4 regions of the Enterobacter sp. UPMP2060 genome follow, and region 1 is predicted to be linked to each of the others. Evidence: predicted binding sites of a transcription regulator. Region 1 holds the regulator's gene; each other region holds the start of a gene.
What was found. The regulator CRP, encoded in region 1, controls carbon source genes, mostly activating them, when cyclic AMP is high. The targets are predictions, from matches to a motif close to ATGTGANNNNNNTCACAT.
Positions count from the first base shown of each region.

Region 1 (3,445 bases):
TAAAGCCCACCATCGCCCAGCCGTAGTTTTTGCGGATAATCAGGTAGCTCACCAGCGTAATCGCCAGCATCCCTGCCAGGGTATAGCCTTCCGGCACGTGGAAGTGCAGCGTCACGCCTGCAATGATCAGCCCGGCCAGCGTTCCGCCAGCCCGATGCAGAATACGCACCCGCGTGGCGCCGTAGCCGTTCTGGGTGACAAACAGCACGGTCATTAAGATCCAGTACGGTTTCGGCAGGTGCAGCGCCATGCCCATCAGGCTGGCGGTACTGAGCATCACGCTAATCCTTGCGGCGTTGCGCAGAGCGGACGATTTAAGAGAAAGATAGCTTTTGAGCGCGGGCAATAGCGGAAGCCGTTTTTGCTTATCCGCCATCAGGTCGCGGGGATAAAGCGGGCGCTGGGTGCGCAACACGCGGGCGATGCGGCTGAAGTGCCAGGCGGCAAACTGGCCGACCGGGTTATCGGGATGCTGGCGGGCGATTTTCTCCAGCGCGCCCAGCTGTTTTTCCATGTTAAAGCGCGTCGGGTAGCGGTGGTAGAGAATATCATCGGCCAGGATCCGCAGACGTGCCGATACGGTCTGCGCGTTCCAGCGGATCACCGCTTCGGCGTGGCTGCGCTCGACCAGCTTTTGCACCTCCTGCGGGTGGTGAAGGCTTACGGAGATATGCTCCTGTAGATCCAGCCCGACCTGGAAGGTGCGCAGCAGCCGCTTGTACTCGTGGTTCTTGTTGGCGGCGAGCATATGCAGCTGCTGATAGCACTGGCTTATGAGATCCACCACCTTCTGCTGGCGCGTCAGCAGCGGCGGTAAGGATTTTTCCGGGTCGGTATGCTGGGTGAGCAGGGTGTATTTGGCTTCGCAGTAATCCGCAAGCTGCACATAGAGCAGGCTCAGGGATTCACGCAGCGGCTGCTCCCGCCACAGCCAGAACCAAAACCAGTTAAACAGCCCGTACCATAATGTCCCCAGGGCGTAGATCAGCAGCGGCTCCCACACCGGCATGTTCCCGGCGAGGCTCAGCGTGAAAATGGCCGCAATCAGCGAGGCGGGAAGCAGGCGGGCGTGCAGCGAACTGATTTCCGCCGTGACGCCGAGCGTCATCGCCAGCACGGTCAGGATCAGCGGCAGCGGGATATCCCGGGCAAGCAGGAGTTGTACGGCGAGGCTACACCCGGCAAACAGGCAGCCACCGATAATCAGGCGTTTGAAAAAGCGCTTATGCGGCGTGTCCAGACCGGCAATGTTGCAGCAGGCGGGCACGAGGGAAAACAGCAGGCCTTGTTGAAGATGTCCGAGGATCAGGCCTATGGCCACAGGAAGACACAACACCAGCGTTTGCCGCAGTGCGTAGTTAACTTCCGGGTGATAGATCAGCCTGCGCCACATGGGGAATAGAGACAAAAACGGCGTGACACCTTGCGATGGCACGCCGTTTAAGCGGAATTAACGCGTTCCGTAGACCACGATGGTTTTACCGTGGGCGGAGATCAGGTTTTGATCTTCCAGCATTTTCAGGATACGGCCCACTGTTTCACGGGAGCAACCGACGATCTGACCAATTTCCTGACGGGTAATTTTAATTTGCATGCCGTCCGGGTGGGTCATGGCGTCTGGCTGTTTCGCCAGGTTCAGCAGAGTTTGTGCGATACGGCCGGTAACGTCCAGGAAGGCGAGGTTACCCACTTTCTCTGACGTGACCTGCAGACGGCGCGCCATCTGGGAAGAAAGACGCATCAGGATGTCAGGGTTAACCTGAATCAGCTGACGGAACTTCTTGTAAGAAATTTCAGCCACTTCACATGCTGTCTTTGCTCGAACCCAGGCGCTACGTTCCTGGCCCTCTTCAAACAGGCCCAGTTCACCGATGAAATCGCCCTGGTTCAGATAAGAAAGGATCATCTCTTTCCCTTCTTCATCTTTGATCAGCACTGCCACCGAGCCTTTAACGATGTAATACAACGTTTCCGCTTTTTCACCCTGGTGAATCAGCGTGCTCTTCGATGGGTACTTATGAATGTGGCAATGAGACAAGAACCATTCGAGAGTCGGGTCTGTTTGCGGTTTGCCAAGCACCATGCGCTGTTATCCTCTGTTATAAGCTGTCACCAGAGTCATCAGATGCATCCGGACTCTGGGGTTGCAATCGAATTCTTACCCATACCCTGGGAAGTCGGCTACCGTAACGTTTCGCAGCCAGTAAAGTTTGATGTCCTCTGCATACACGTGTAACGTCAATGTATTACTGTAGCATCCTGAGTGTTTTAGCATAGCTTTCGCCGCGTGTCTCCTGGTGTCTCGCTTCAGCATGATGCAGGTCGCCTTCCATTGCGATAAATGTAACGCACACGTAATCTGTCACCAAAAATGCAACGTTGGAGTTAATGAATATGCAAGCGCGCGTGAAATGGGTTGAAGGTTTAACGTTCCTGGGCGAGTCCGCGTCAGGACACCAGATTTTGATGGACGGTAACTCCGGCGATAAAGCACCCAGCCCAATGGAAATGGTGCTGATGGCGGCAGGCGGATGCAGCGCAATTGATGTGGTGTCGATTCTGCAAAAAGGACGTCATGACGTGACGGATTGTGAGGTTAAACTCACGTCAGAGCGTCGCGAAGAGGCGCCACGCCTGTTCACCCATATTAACCTGCACTTTGTGGTCACCGGTAAAGAGCTGAAAGACGCGGCGGTCTCGCGTGCGGTGGACCTGTCTGCGGAAAAGTACTGCTCGGTGGCGTTAATGCTGGAGAAAGCGGTAAAAATCACGCATTCGTATGAAGTGATCGAGGCGTGATTGATGGGGCATCGTGCGTGTTGATGCCCTCACCCTAACCCTCTCCCACAGGGAGAGGGAACATGCTCACGCGATCTGCTTCCCTTCCATCAGTCGCTCCACCAGCGGCGTCATGATGAGCTCCATCGCCAGCCCCATTTTTCCGCCCGGCACGACTAACGTATTCATGTGCGAAATAAACGAGCCCTGCAGCATTGCCAGCAGCCAAGGGTAATCAATGCCTTCGAGATTGCGGAAATGGATCACCACAAAGCTCTCATCCAGCGACGGGATGCTTTTAGCGGCAAACGGGTTCGAGGTGTCCACCGTCGGCACGCGCTGGAAGTTGATATGGGTGCGGGAGAACTGCGGCGTCAGGAAGTTAATGTAATCCTCCATGGAGCGCACCACGGAGTCCATCACCGCCTCTCGCGAATGGCCGCGCTCGCTCATGTCGCGCGTCAGCTTCTGGATCCACTCCAGGTTAACGATAGGGACCACGCCGACCAGCAGATCCACGTGGCGCGCCACGTCGTGTTGAGGGGTGACCACGCCGCCGTGCAATCCTTCGTAAAACAGGACGTCGGTGGGTTCCGGCAGCGGCTGCCACGGGGTAAAGGTTCCCGGCACCTGATTCCAGGGTACGGCTTCATCATAGGTGTGCAGA
Region 1 covers NZ_JBSKJQ010000008.1:13,827-17,271, reverse strand. The annotation lists gene ACWKXN_RS15910 (YccS/YhfK family putative transporter) at 1-1,393, opposite strand, end outside; gene crp (cAMP-activated global transcriptional regulator CRP) at 1,451-2,083, opposite strand; gene ACWKXN_RS15900 (OsmC family protein) at 2,395-2,799, shown strand; gene ACWKXN_RS15895 (phosphoribulokinase) at 2,866-3,445, opposite strand, start outside.

Region 2 (3,445 bases), on a different contig from region 1:
AGCGGCCAGGTAGCCGAAGTAGGTCCACTGGATAGCTTCCTGAGCGTTGGTAGCCGGACCAGAGATATCGCAGCCATATTTTGCCGCCATCTCTTTGATCTGACCCAGCGCGCGGTGCTGTTCAGCGATTTCTTCACGCAGACGGATAGTCGCTTCCAGGTTTACGCCGTTTTCCAGATCGGACTGCAGGGAAACAAACTGCGCGTACTTGTCTTTCATCAGGAAGTCGATACCGTACAGCGCAACGCGACGGTAGTCACCGATGATACGGCCACGGCCATACGCATCTGGCAGACCAGTCAGAACGCCAGATTTACGGCAGTTCAGAATGTCTTTGGTGTAAACATCGAATACGCCCTGGTTGTGGGTTTTGCGGTATTCGGTGAAGATTTTTTTCAGCATTGGGTCCAGCTCGCGGTTATACGCTTTGCAGGAACCTTCAACCATTTTGATACCACCGAACGGGATGATTGCGCGTTTCAGTGGTGCTTCAGTCTGCAGACCAACGATTTTCTCAAGGGCTTTGTTGATGTAGCCAGCATCGTGAGAAGTGATGGTGGAAGCAACGGAGGTGTCAAAATCAACTGGCGCGTGAGTGCGGTTTTCCAGTTTAACGCCTTCCATTACGCTGTCCCACAGCTTGGTGGTCGCGTCAGTTGCGCCAGCCAGGAAGGATTCGTCACCTTCATACGGGGTATAGTTTTTCTGAATGAAGTCACGTACGTTTACTTCATTCTGCCAGTCACCTTTCGCAAAACCTTCCCAGGCTGTGGCTAACTTTTCATTAAGCTCGGACATGTAACACCTACCTTCTTAAGTGGATTTTTTATTTACTGCCTGAGAAAACCATCAATGATGATCGTCGCCACGCAGGTAAATGACCCAGTATGTCAACCCAACTAACAGACCCCCACCGATAATGTTCCCGATAGTGACAGGGATCAGGTTATCAGTAATGAAATTCATAATAGTCAGGTGAGTGAAACTTTCCGGGGATGAACCAACTGCGGTCCAGAACTCCGGGCTTGCAAAGTCGCGGATGACAATGCCCATTGGGATCATGAACATATTCGCGATACTGTGCTCAAAGCCGCTGGCAACAAACATCGCAACCGGCAGAACCATAATTAAGGCTTTGTCCATCAGGCTGCGACCCGAGTAGCTCATCCATACAGCCAGGCAGACCATCAGGTTAGCGAGGATGCCGAGAGCAACGGCTTCGATAAATGTGTGGTGCATTTTGTGGTCGGCGGTTTGCAGGACGTTAAGGCCCCAGCCACCGTTGGCGGTCATGTACTCGCCAGAAAGCCACATCAACAAAACAAAGAGCAGACAGCCAACCAGGTTACCCACGTAGACGTTAAGCCAGTTACGTGCCAGCTGACCCCAGGTAATTCTTCCGCTGGCCTTTGCCACGACAATCAGCACCGTTGAGGTGAAGAGGTCGGCGCCGCAGATGACGCAGAGAATCAGACCCAGTGAGAAGCAAATGCCGCCAATCAGTTTGGCCATGCCGAAAGGCATTCCGGCAGTACCGGTGGTGGCGGTGATGTAGAAGACGAAAGCGATAGAGATGAACACACCAGCCGTGATCGCCAGATAGAACGTCTTCATCGGGTGTTTCGTTGCTTTATAGACACCCGCTTCTTCGGCAACTTTGGCCATCGCAGCAGGGAGTAAAAGATCAAAAGGGTTGTCAGCTTTCACACTAACTCTCTCTTTATTAAGTCGGCGACGAGATACTAACAAAGCATTATAGAAGAGAAATTGATATAGATCATATCTCGCCTGGCTTATAGGCCCGCAGTGTGTATGGTTTTACAGTAAATGCGGAGTAAGTAATTGATTATCCGTATAAAAATAAATTTTAAAAGTTATGAAAAGAGTTGAATTTTTTCGTTCAGCCACCCCTGACGCAGTTAATTAATATGGAGTATTTACCATAAAAAGTAACAGTAAAGCCCGGGTAAATATTATTATATTTACCCATGTTTAACTTTATTATTACAATCAACAGTCATTGCCGAAGAAAATAAAAAACGGGGCAATGAAATTGCCCCGTAATATAGCCCAGACGATTGAATACGCCTACAGCTGGTAATGTTATGTGCGCTTATTTTGACCAGTAAGCGGCTTTTGCTTTCTGAAGTTTTTCGTAGGCCTTCAGCAGCGACTGATGCGCCGGGAAGGCTTTCAGATCGCTATCAACAGCCTGCAGGCCATAGAACGGCTCTTCGCCGCTCAGGGCTGCACTGGCTGCTTCTACGGCCTCAGCTCCGTACATCCGCACGAAAGCATTCAGGTATTGCAGCGGCTCGCGATCCTCTTCCTGGGCCAGCAGCAGCAGGGTTTGCAGGCAGCGGTAATAATTGGTGCGCTCGGCAGAGAAGACCGACTGGTTGAATTCCATGGTCCACTCGGTCCAGGCCAGGGCCTGATCCAAATCGCCACCCGCCAGGGCCAGCATCGCTTTCAGCTCACCGATGCGCAGGGTATACCAGCCGTTGTCTTTACCGGTCGCCAGGCCCAGCAGTTCGCGTACGCGGGTAAAGTCATCGTGGCCTTCTTCGTCCAGCTGGGCGATCAGGTTCAGATAATCTTCTTTCTCCCACTCGCTGCCCGGCAGAGCCAGCAGCGTTTCGCGCAGGTGCGCGCCCATGCTGTTATTCGCCAGCCACAGATCTTCAGCCGGGTAGATGTCGGACATGCCTGGAACAATAATGCGGCACGCGTAGACGCCAAGGTGTTCGTAGTCGGCAATATAAACTTCCCGATCTTCCGCGTTGAAGATCGCCATCAGTGTGGCGAACTCTTCTTCCGTGGTACCGGCAAAGCTCCAGTCCACGAACGGATAGTCGGCGTCCTGCTTGAACATATCCCAGGAAATTAAACCGCTGGAGTCGATGAAGTGGGTTTCAAGGTTGGTATGCTCGGCCACTTCTTCATCGTCAAACGTTGGCGGGGTGAAGACGTCGAGATCTTTCAGGCTACGGCCCTGCAGCAGCTCTGTAACGGTACGCTCCAGCGCCACGCCGAAGTCAGGGTGCGCGCCGAATGAGGCGAAGCAGGTACCGTTGGCCGGGTTAAACAGCACTACGCAGATAACCGGATACTTACCGCCCAGCGAGCCGTCATAGGCAAAGATTGGGAAACCTTCTGCTTCCAGCTTAGCGATGGACTCCACTACGCCCGGGTAGCGCGCCAGCACGTCTGCCGGAATTTGTGGCAGGCTGATGGATTCAGCGATGATGCGGTTTTTAATGTGGCGTTCGAAAACTTCAGACAGACCCTGCACGCGTGCTTCATTGCGGGTGTTACCGGCGGACATACCGTTGGACACATACAGGTTGCCGACGATGTTCATCGGAATATATACGGTCTGCTCGTCAGACTGACGGGTGAACGGCAGGGCGCAGATCCCACGGTCTTCATTGCCAGACTGCAG
Region 2 covers NZ_JBSKJQ010000001.1:385,078-388,522, forward strand. The annotation lists gene pflB (formate C-acetyltransferase) at 1-798, opposite strand, end outside; gene focA (formate transporter FocA) at 850-1,707, opposite strand; gene ycaO (30S ribosomal protein S12 methylthiotransferase accessory factor YcaO) at 2,114-3,445, opposite strand, start outside.
Region 2: a site for CRP is predicted at 1,766-1,783, ahead of focA (formate transporter FocA). Genes of this name have one in related genera too.

Region 3 (3,445 bases), on a different contig from region 1:
TGGAGCCCGGACTTTCCTCCCCTCCGCCCGTCTCCCCCGAAAGGGACGACGACGAAGCGGCGACTGTCTGGTCAGCTTCGGCGCGCAGTATAGAGGGTTTGCGCGCCGCTGTCACCCTCAGGTGTGGGCAAGGCGTGATTAACGCGCCACTTCCACCTTCGCCAGTTTTTCGTAGTAGCACGCAATCGCGCTGTGATCGGCCGTGCCCAGGCCATCAGCACGCAGCGCCTGCATCATCTCCATGACCGCCGCGGTCAGCGGCAGCTGCGCGCCTACGCCGTGTGACGTATCCAGCGCGTTCGCCAGATCTTTGATATGCAGGTCAATGCGGAATCCCGGCTTGAAATTACGATCCATCACCATCGGCGCTTTGGCATCCAGCACGGTACTGCCCGCCAGACCGCCGCGAATGGCCTGATAGACCAGGTCCGGATTAACGCCCGCTTTGGTTGCCAGCGTCAGCGCTTCGGACATGGCGGCAATGTTCAGCGCTACAATCACCTGGTTTGCCAGCTTGGTCACATTACCCGCCCCGATGTCCCCGGTATGCACCACCGAGCCCGCCATGGCTTTCATCAGGTCGTAGTATCTATCGAAAATGGCTTTATCACCGCCGACCATCACCGACAGCGTGCCGTCGATCGCTTTCGGCTCACCGCCGCTGACCGGCGCATCCAGCATATCGACGCCCTTCGCTTTTAACGCCTCGCTGATTTCACGGCTTGCGAGCGGTGCAATAGAACTCATATCAATCAGCACAAGGCCCGGCTTCGCACCGTCGATAATGCCGTTCTCACCCAGCGCAACCTCTTTAACATGCGGGGAGTTGGGCAGCATGGTGATGATGACATCGCACTGCTCGGCAATGGCCTTCGCGGTGGTGGCCGTTTCAGCACCCGCCGCTATCACCTCTGCCACGGCCTGCGGATTGTGATCGGATACCACCAGTGAGTAACCCGCTTTGATGAGGTTCTTACTCATTGGTTTACCCATTATCCCCAGGCCAATAAAACCCACTTTCAGCGTCATAATCTGTTTCCTCAATGATGGTTATTTTTTAAAAGCGTCGGCTAATTTCTGCGTGGCCGAGCGGAATACCCCGAGGTCGCTGCCGACGGCAACAAACGTGGCTCCCCACTCCAGATAGCGACGGGCGTCAGCCTCAACCGGCGCCAGAATGCCGCACGGTTTGCCGTGTGCTTTAGCGCGGGCAAAGATGTGCTGGATCGCGCGCTGCACGTCAGGGTGGCCGGCGTTACCCAGATGGCCAAAGGCGGCCGCCAGATCGCTTGGGCCGACGAAGATACCGTCCACGCCGTTTGTGGCTGCAATCGCGTCAACGTTATCAACGCCCTGCTGGCTCTCGATCTGAACCAGAATAGTGATGTTGTTATTGGACTGCGCGAAGTAGTCCGGCACGGTGCCAAACATATTGGCGCGATGCGAAACGGAAACGCCGCGGATCCCTTCAGGCGGATAGCGCGTTGAGGCTACGGCCAGGGCCGCTTGTTCTTCCGTCTCCACAAACGGGATCAGGAAGTTGTAGAAACCGATATCCAGCAGGCGCTTGATAATTACCGGCTCGTTAGTTGGCACGCGCACTACCGGGGCGCTGAGGCTGCCTTTCAGCGCCATCAGCTGCGGAATAAAGGTGCTGATATCGTTCGGCGCATGTTCGCCGTCCAGCACCAGCCAGTCAAAACCTGCCAGGCCCAGCACTTCGGTGCTGATTGGGTTTGCCAGCGCGGACCAGCAGCCAATCTGAATCTGGTGTGCCGCGAGGGCCGCTTTAAATTTATTCGGGAAGATATCGTTACTCATCGTATTTACCTTTTTTATTCCGCAGCCTTTTTCAGTATCATTTTATTTATTCAGACACCGCACCAGCATTATATTTATTATTCTGACGTATTTTGGCGTTATAAAATCGTCATTCAGTATAAAACGCAACCCACGACCGCACATTGTTTTAATGCTCAAGCATTGCGTAACATTTCAAAGAATTTTTTTTGCATATGCACAAGGCGCTGGGCGCTAATGCACAGAATCAGGCATTACCGGTTCTGGAGCGATCGCGATCACATTTTCATATCCCCTATGCTGACATGCTTTATTTCTGAAAGCCGCGCATTTATTTCTGCCCTTTGAAAATTGGCTGAATTTATTATCAGACACTTTGCTGGAGAATACTGAACAATGGCCGACATTGAAATTCGACAGGCATCGCCGACGGCGTTTTATATAAAAGTCCACGACACCGATAATGTGGCGATAATTGTCAACGACAATGGCTTAAAAGCAGGCACCCGCTTCCCGGACGGGCTGGAACTGATTGAGCATATTCCACAGGGACATAAAGTCGCCCTGGTGGATATCCCTGCTAACAGCGAAATCGTACGTTACGGTGAAGTCATCGGCTATGCCGTTCGCTCTATACCGCAGGGCAGCTGGGTTGAGGAGTCGCTGGTGGCGCTGCCGGAAGCGCCGCCGCTGAACACGCTTCCGCTGGCGACCCGCGTGCCGGAACCGCTTCCTCCGCTGGAGGGCTATACCTTCGAAGGCTACCGCAACGCGGACGGCAGCGTCGGCACCAAGAATCTGCTCGGCATTACCACCAGCGTGCACTGCGTGGCGGGCGTAGTGGATTACGTGGTGAAAATCATCGAACGCGATCTGCTGCCGAAATACCCGAACGTCGACGGCGTGGTGGGCCTGAACCACCTCTACGGCTGCGGCGTGGCGATTAACGCACCCGCTGCGGTAGTGCCGATCCGCACCATTCACAATATTGCCCTCAACCCGAACTTTGGCGGCGAGGTGATGGTAATTGGTCTGGGGTGTGAAAAATTGCAGCCAGAGCGCCTGCTGCAGGGCACCGAAGATGTGAAAGCCATTCCGGCAGACGAGGCCAGCATCGTGCGCCTGCAGGACGAACGCCACGTGGGTTTCCGCTCAATGGTCGACGATATCCTGCAGGTGGCTGAACGCCATCTGGACAAGCTCAACAAGCGCCAGCGCGAAACCTGCCCGGCGTCTGATTTGGTAGTGGGAACACAGTGCGGCGGCAGCGATGCCTTCTCCGGCGTGACGGCCAACCCGGCGGTGGGCTATGCGTCCGATCTGCTTGTTCGCTGCGGCGCCACGGTGATGTTCTCCGAGGTGACCGAAGTGCGTGACGCCATCCATCTGCTCACGCCACGCACCGTTAATGAAGAGGTCGGCAAGCGCCTGCTTGAGGAAATGGCCTGGTACGATAGCTATCTCGATATGGGCAAAACCGACCGCAGCGCCAACCCGTCTCCGGGGAACAAAAAAGGCGGCCTCGCGAACGTGGTGGAAAAAGCCCTTGGTTCGATTGCCAAATCCGGCCAGAGCGCGATTGTGGAAGTGCTCTCTCCGGGCCAGCGCCCGACCAAACGCGGCCTGATCTACGCGGCAACGCCGG
Region 3 covers NZ_JBSKJQ010000007.1:57,943-61,387, forward strand. The annotation lists RNA gene rnpB (RNase P RNA component class A) at 1-79, opposite strand, end outside; gene garR (2-hydroxy-3-oxopropionate reductase) at 139-1,029, opposite strand; gene garL (2-dehydro-3-deoxyglucarate aldolase) at 1,051-1,821, opposite strand; gene garD (galactarate dehydratase) at 2,197-3,445, shown strand, end outside.
Region 3: a site for CRP is predicted at 2,067-2,084, ahead of garD (galactarate dehydratase). Genes of this name have one in related genera too.

Region 4 (3,445 bases), on a different contig from region 1:
GCAGAGGACCGGCGCACGCTACGTCTGCAAATTTACCGATACCGTGGGTTGACGCCTGAGCACGGTGAGCCGTACCGAATGCATCCATCACGAACACGTCGCACAGTGCAGCGTATTTTTTGGAAAGAGTTTCGTCGTCTTTCTTTTCGCCTTTGTTAAAGCGAACGTTTTCCAGAACAACCAGTTCACCGGCTGCAACTTCAACGCCGTCCAGGTAATCTTTCACCAGGCGAACCGGGTTGGACAGTTTGTCTTTCAGGTAATTAACCACTGGCAGCAGAGAGAACTCTTCGTTGTACTCGCCTTCAGTTGGACGACCCAGGTGGGAGGTGACCATCACTTTCGCGCCCTGCTTCAGAGCCAGTTCGATGGTTGGCAGAGATGCACGGATACGCGCGTCGCTGGTCACTTTGCCATCTTTAACCGGTACGTTCAGATCGGCACGGATGAAAACGCGTTTACCAGCCAGATCCAGATCGGTCATCTTAATTACAGACATGGTGAATCCTCTCGTTGATTCTTAAAGTTTTGCAGACGCACAATGCGTCTTACCTGAAACCTTGAGCGGCCATTGCTAACGTAGTGTCGAGCATTCGGTTAGCAAAGCCCCATTCGTTATCACACCAGACCAGCGTCTTGATAAGGTGTGCGCCACTGACTCTCGTTTGCGTGCCATCGACGATGGCGCTGTGCGGGTCGTGGTTAAAATCTACTGAGACCAACGGTAATTCCGTATAGTCAACTATACCATGAAATGCCCCCTGTGCCGCTTTTTGCAGCAACAGGTTGACTTCACAGGCTTTTACCGGTTTTTTCACCGTCACGCTAAGGTCGATTGCGGTGACGTTAATCGTCGGAACACGCACGGCAATCGCTTCAAATCGGTCATTAAACTGCGGAAAAATTCGGGTGATCCCTGCAGCCAGTTTCGTGTCCACCGGAATGATTGACTGGCTCGCTGCGCGAGTGCGTCGTAAGTCCGGATGGTAGGCGTCGATAACCTGCTGATCGTGCATGGCGGAGTGAATCGTGGTCACGGTGCCGGATTCAATGCCATACGCATCGTCTAACAGTTTGATGACCGGAATAATGCAGTTAGTGGTACAGGAGGCGTTGGAAACAATGCGGTGTTCGGCCTGCAGCTCATGCTGGTTGACGCCAAACACGACGGTCGCGTCGAGGTCGTTACTGCCGGGATGAGAAAACAGGACTTTTTTCGCGCCTGCTGCCAGATGCGCTTCGCCATGTTCGCGGCTGCCGTACACGCCGGTACAGTCAAGCACCACATCCACACCCAGTTCACGCCAGGGTAGCCCGGAGATGCTGTTCTCATGCAGCACACGAATAGCGTCGTCACCCACAAACAGCTGTTCTCTTTCCTGGCGTACGTCCCAGGCAAAGCGTCCGTGGCTGGTGTCATATTTCAACAAATGCGCCATGCCCGTAGCATCCGCCAGTTCATTGATTGCCACCACGGTTATTTCCGCCCGACGTCCTGATTCATATAAAGCACGAACCACGTTACGTCCGATGCGACCGAAGCCATTAATCGCTACGCGTACGGTCATAGATCTCCTGCAAAGCAATCCCTGAGTTTGAGGTGGCTGAAAGAGTAATCCAGCTACGCCCGAAGGGGAATCCTTGCTGTCACAAACTGCGATTGATTGGTCAATTGTCGAACATTTAATCGACTGAAACGCTTCAGCAAGAATAAGCGAATCGGGGAATAAAAGGAATGTCTGTCCAGATGAATAAGCGCGCTATATGACTTGCGTCACATTTTAGGTGGAATAATGGCAGCAAGGTAAAAGCAAAACGGTAACCGAGAGGTTACCGTTTTTTAGTGTATGCACCCTCTCCCCGTGGGAGAGGGTTGGGGTGAGGGCATCAGCCCGCACCGTACAAACGATTACAGCAGTTCTTTCGCTTTCGCGACAACGTTCTCAACGGTGAAGCCGAACTCTTCGAACAGCAGCTCTGCCGGAGCAGATTCACCGAAGGTGGTCATACCGACGATAGCGCCGTTCAGGCCCACGTATTTGAACCAGTAGTCAGCGATACCCGCTTCCACTGCCACACGCGCGGAAACCGCTTTAGGCAGGACGGATTCACGGTAGGCAGCATCCTGTTTGTCGAACGCATCGGTAGACGGCATGGAGACCACGCGCGCTTTCACGCCTTCGGCAGTCAGTTTTTCCCACGCTGCAACCGCCAGTTCAACTTCCGAACCGGTGGCGATGAAGATCAGCTCTGGCTGGCCCGCGCAATCTTTCAGCACGTAACCACCGCGAGCGATGTTCGCCAGCTGCTCAGGCGTACGCTCCTGCTGTGCCAGGTTCTGACGGGAGAGGATCAGCGCGGTTGGACCGTCCTGACGCTCAACGCCGTATTTCCACGCCACCGCGGATTCCACCTGGTCACATGGACGCCATGTGCTCATGTTCGGGGTCACGCGCAGGGAAGCCACCTGCTCTACCGGCTGGTGAGTTGGACCATCTTCGCCCAGACCGATGGAGTCGTGGGTGTAGACCATCACCTGACGCTGTTTCATCAGCGCGGCCATACGCACGGCGTTACGTGCATATTCGACAAACATCAGGAAGGTAGAGGTGTACGGCAGGAAACCACCGTGCAGGGAGATACCGTTGGCAATCGCGGTCATACCGAATTCACGTACACCGTAATGGATGTAGTTACCGGCAGTATCTTCGTTGATTGGCTTAGAACCAGACCACAGGGTCAGGTTAGATGGCGCCAGGTCAGCGGAGCCGCCCAGAAATTCTGGAAGCCATGGGCCGAACGCTTCAATCGCATTCTGAGACGCTTTACGGCTCGCGATTTTAGACGGGTTCGCCTGCAGCTTAGCGATGAATTCGTTCGCTTTCGCGTCGAAGTCTGACGGCATATCACCTTTCATACGACGGGTGAATTCAGCCGCTTCCTGCGGGAACGCTTTCGCATAGGCAGCGAATTTCTCGTTCCAGGCCGCTTCTTTCGCCTGGCCTACTTCTTTTGCATCCCACTGAGCGTAGATCTCAGACGGGATTTCGAATGCAGGGTGTTTCCAGCCCAACGCTTCGCGGGTCAGTGCGATTTCCGCGTCGCCCAGCGGTGCGCCGTGGGAGTCGTGAGTACCCGCTTTGTTCGGGGAGCCGAAGCCGATGATGGTTTTGCACATCAGCAGGGACGGTTTGTCCGTCACAGCGCGCGCTTCTTCCACTGCACGTTTAATCGAGTCAGCATCGTGACCATCAACGCCACGCACTACGTGCCAGCCGTAGGCTTCGAAACGTGCAGCGGTGTCGTCGGTGAACCAGCCTTCAACGTGACCGTCGATGGAGATACCGTTGTCGTCATAGAACGCAACCAGTTTGCCCAGCTTCAGGGTACCTGCCAGGGAGCACACTTCGTGAGAAATGCCTTCCATCATGCAGCCGTCGCCCAT
Region 4 covers NZ_JBSKJQ010000009.1:129,738-133,182, reverse strand. The annotation lists gene pgk (phosphoglycerate kinase) at 1-499, opposite strand, end outside; gene epd (erythrose-4-phosphate dehydrogenase) at 549-1,568, opposite strand; gene tkt (transketolase) at 1,910-3,445, opposite strand, start outside.
Region 4: a site for CRP is predicted at 1,763-1,780, ahead of epd (erythrose-4-phosphate dehydrogenase). Genes of this name have one in related genera too.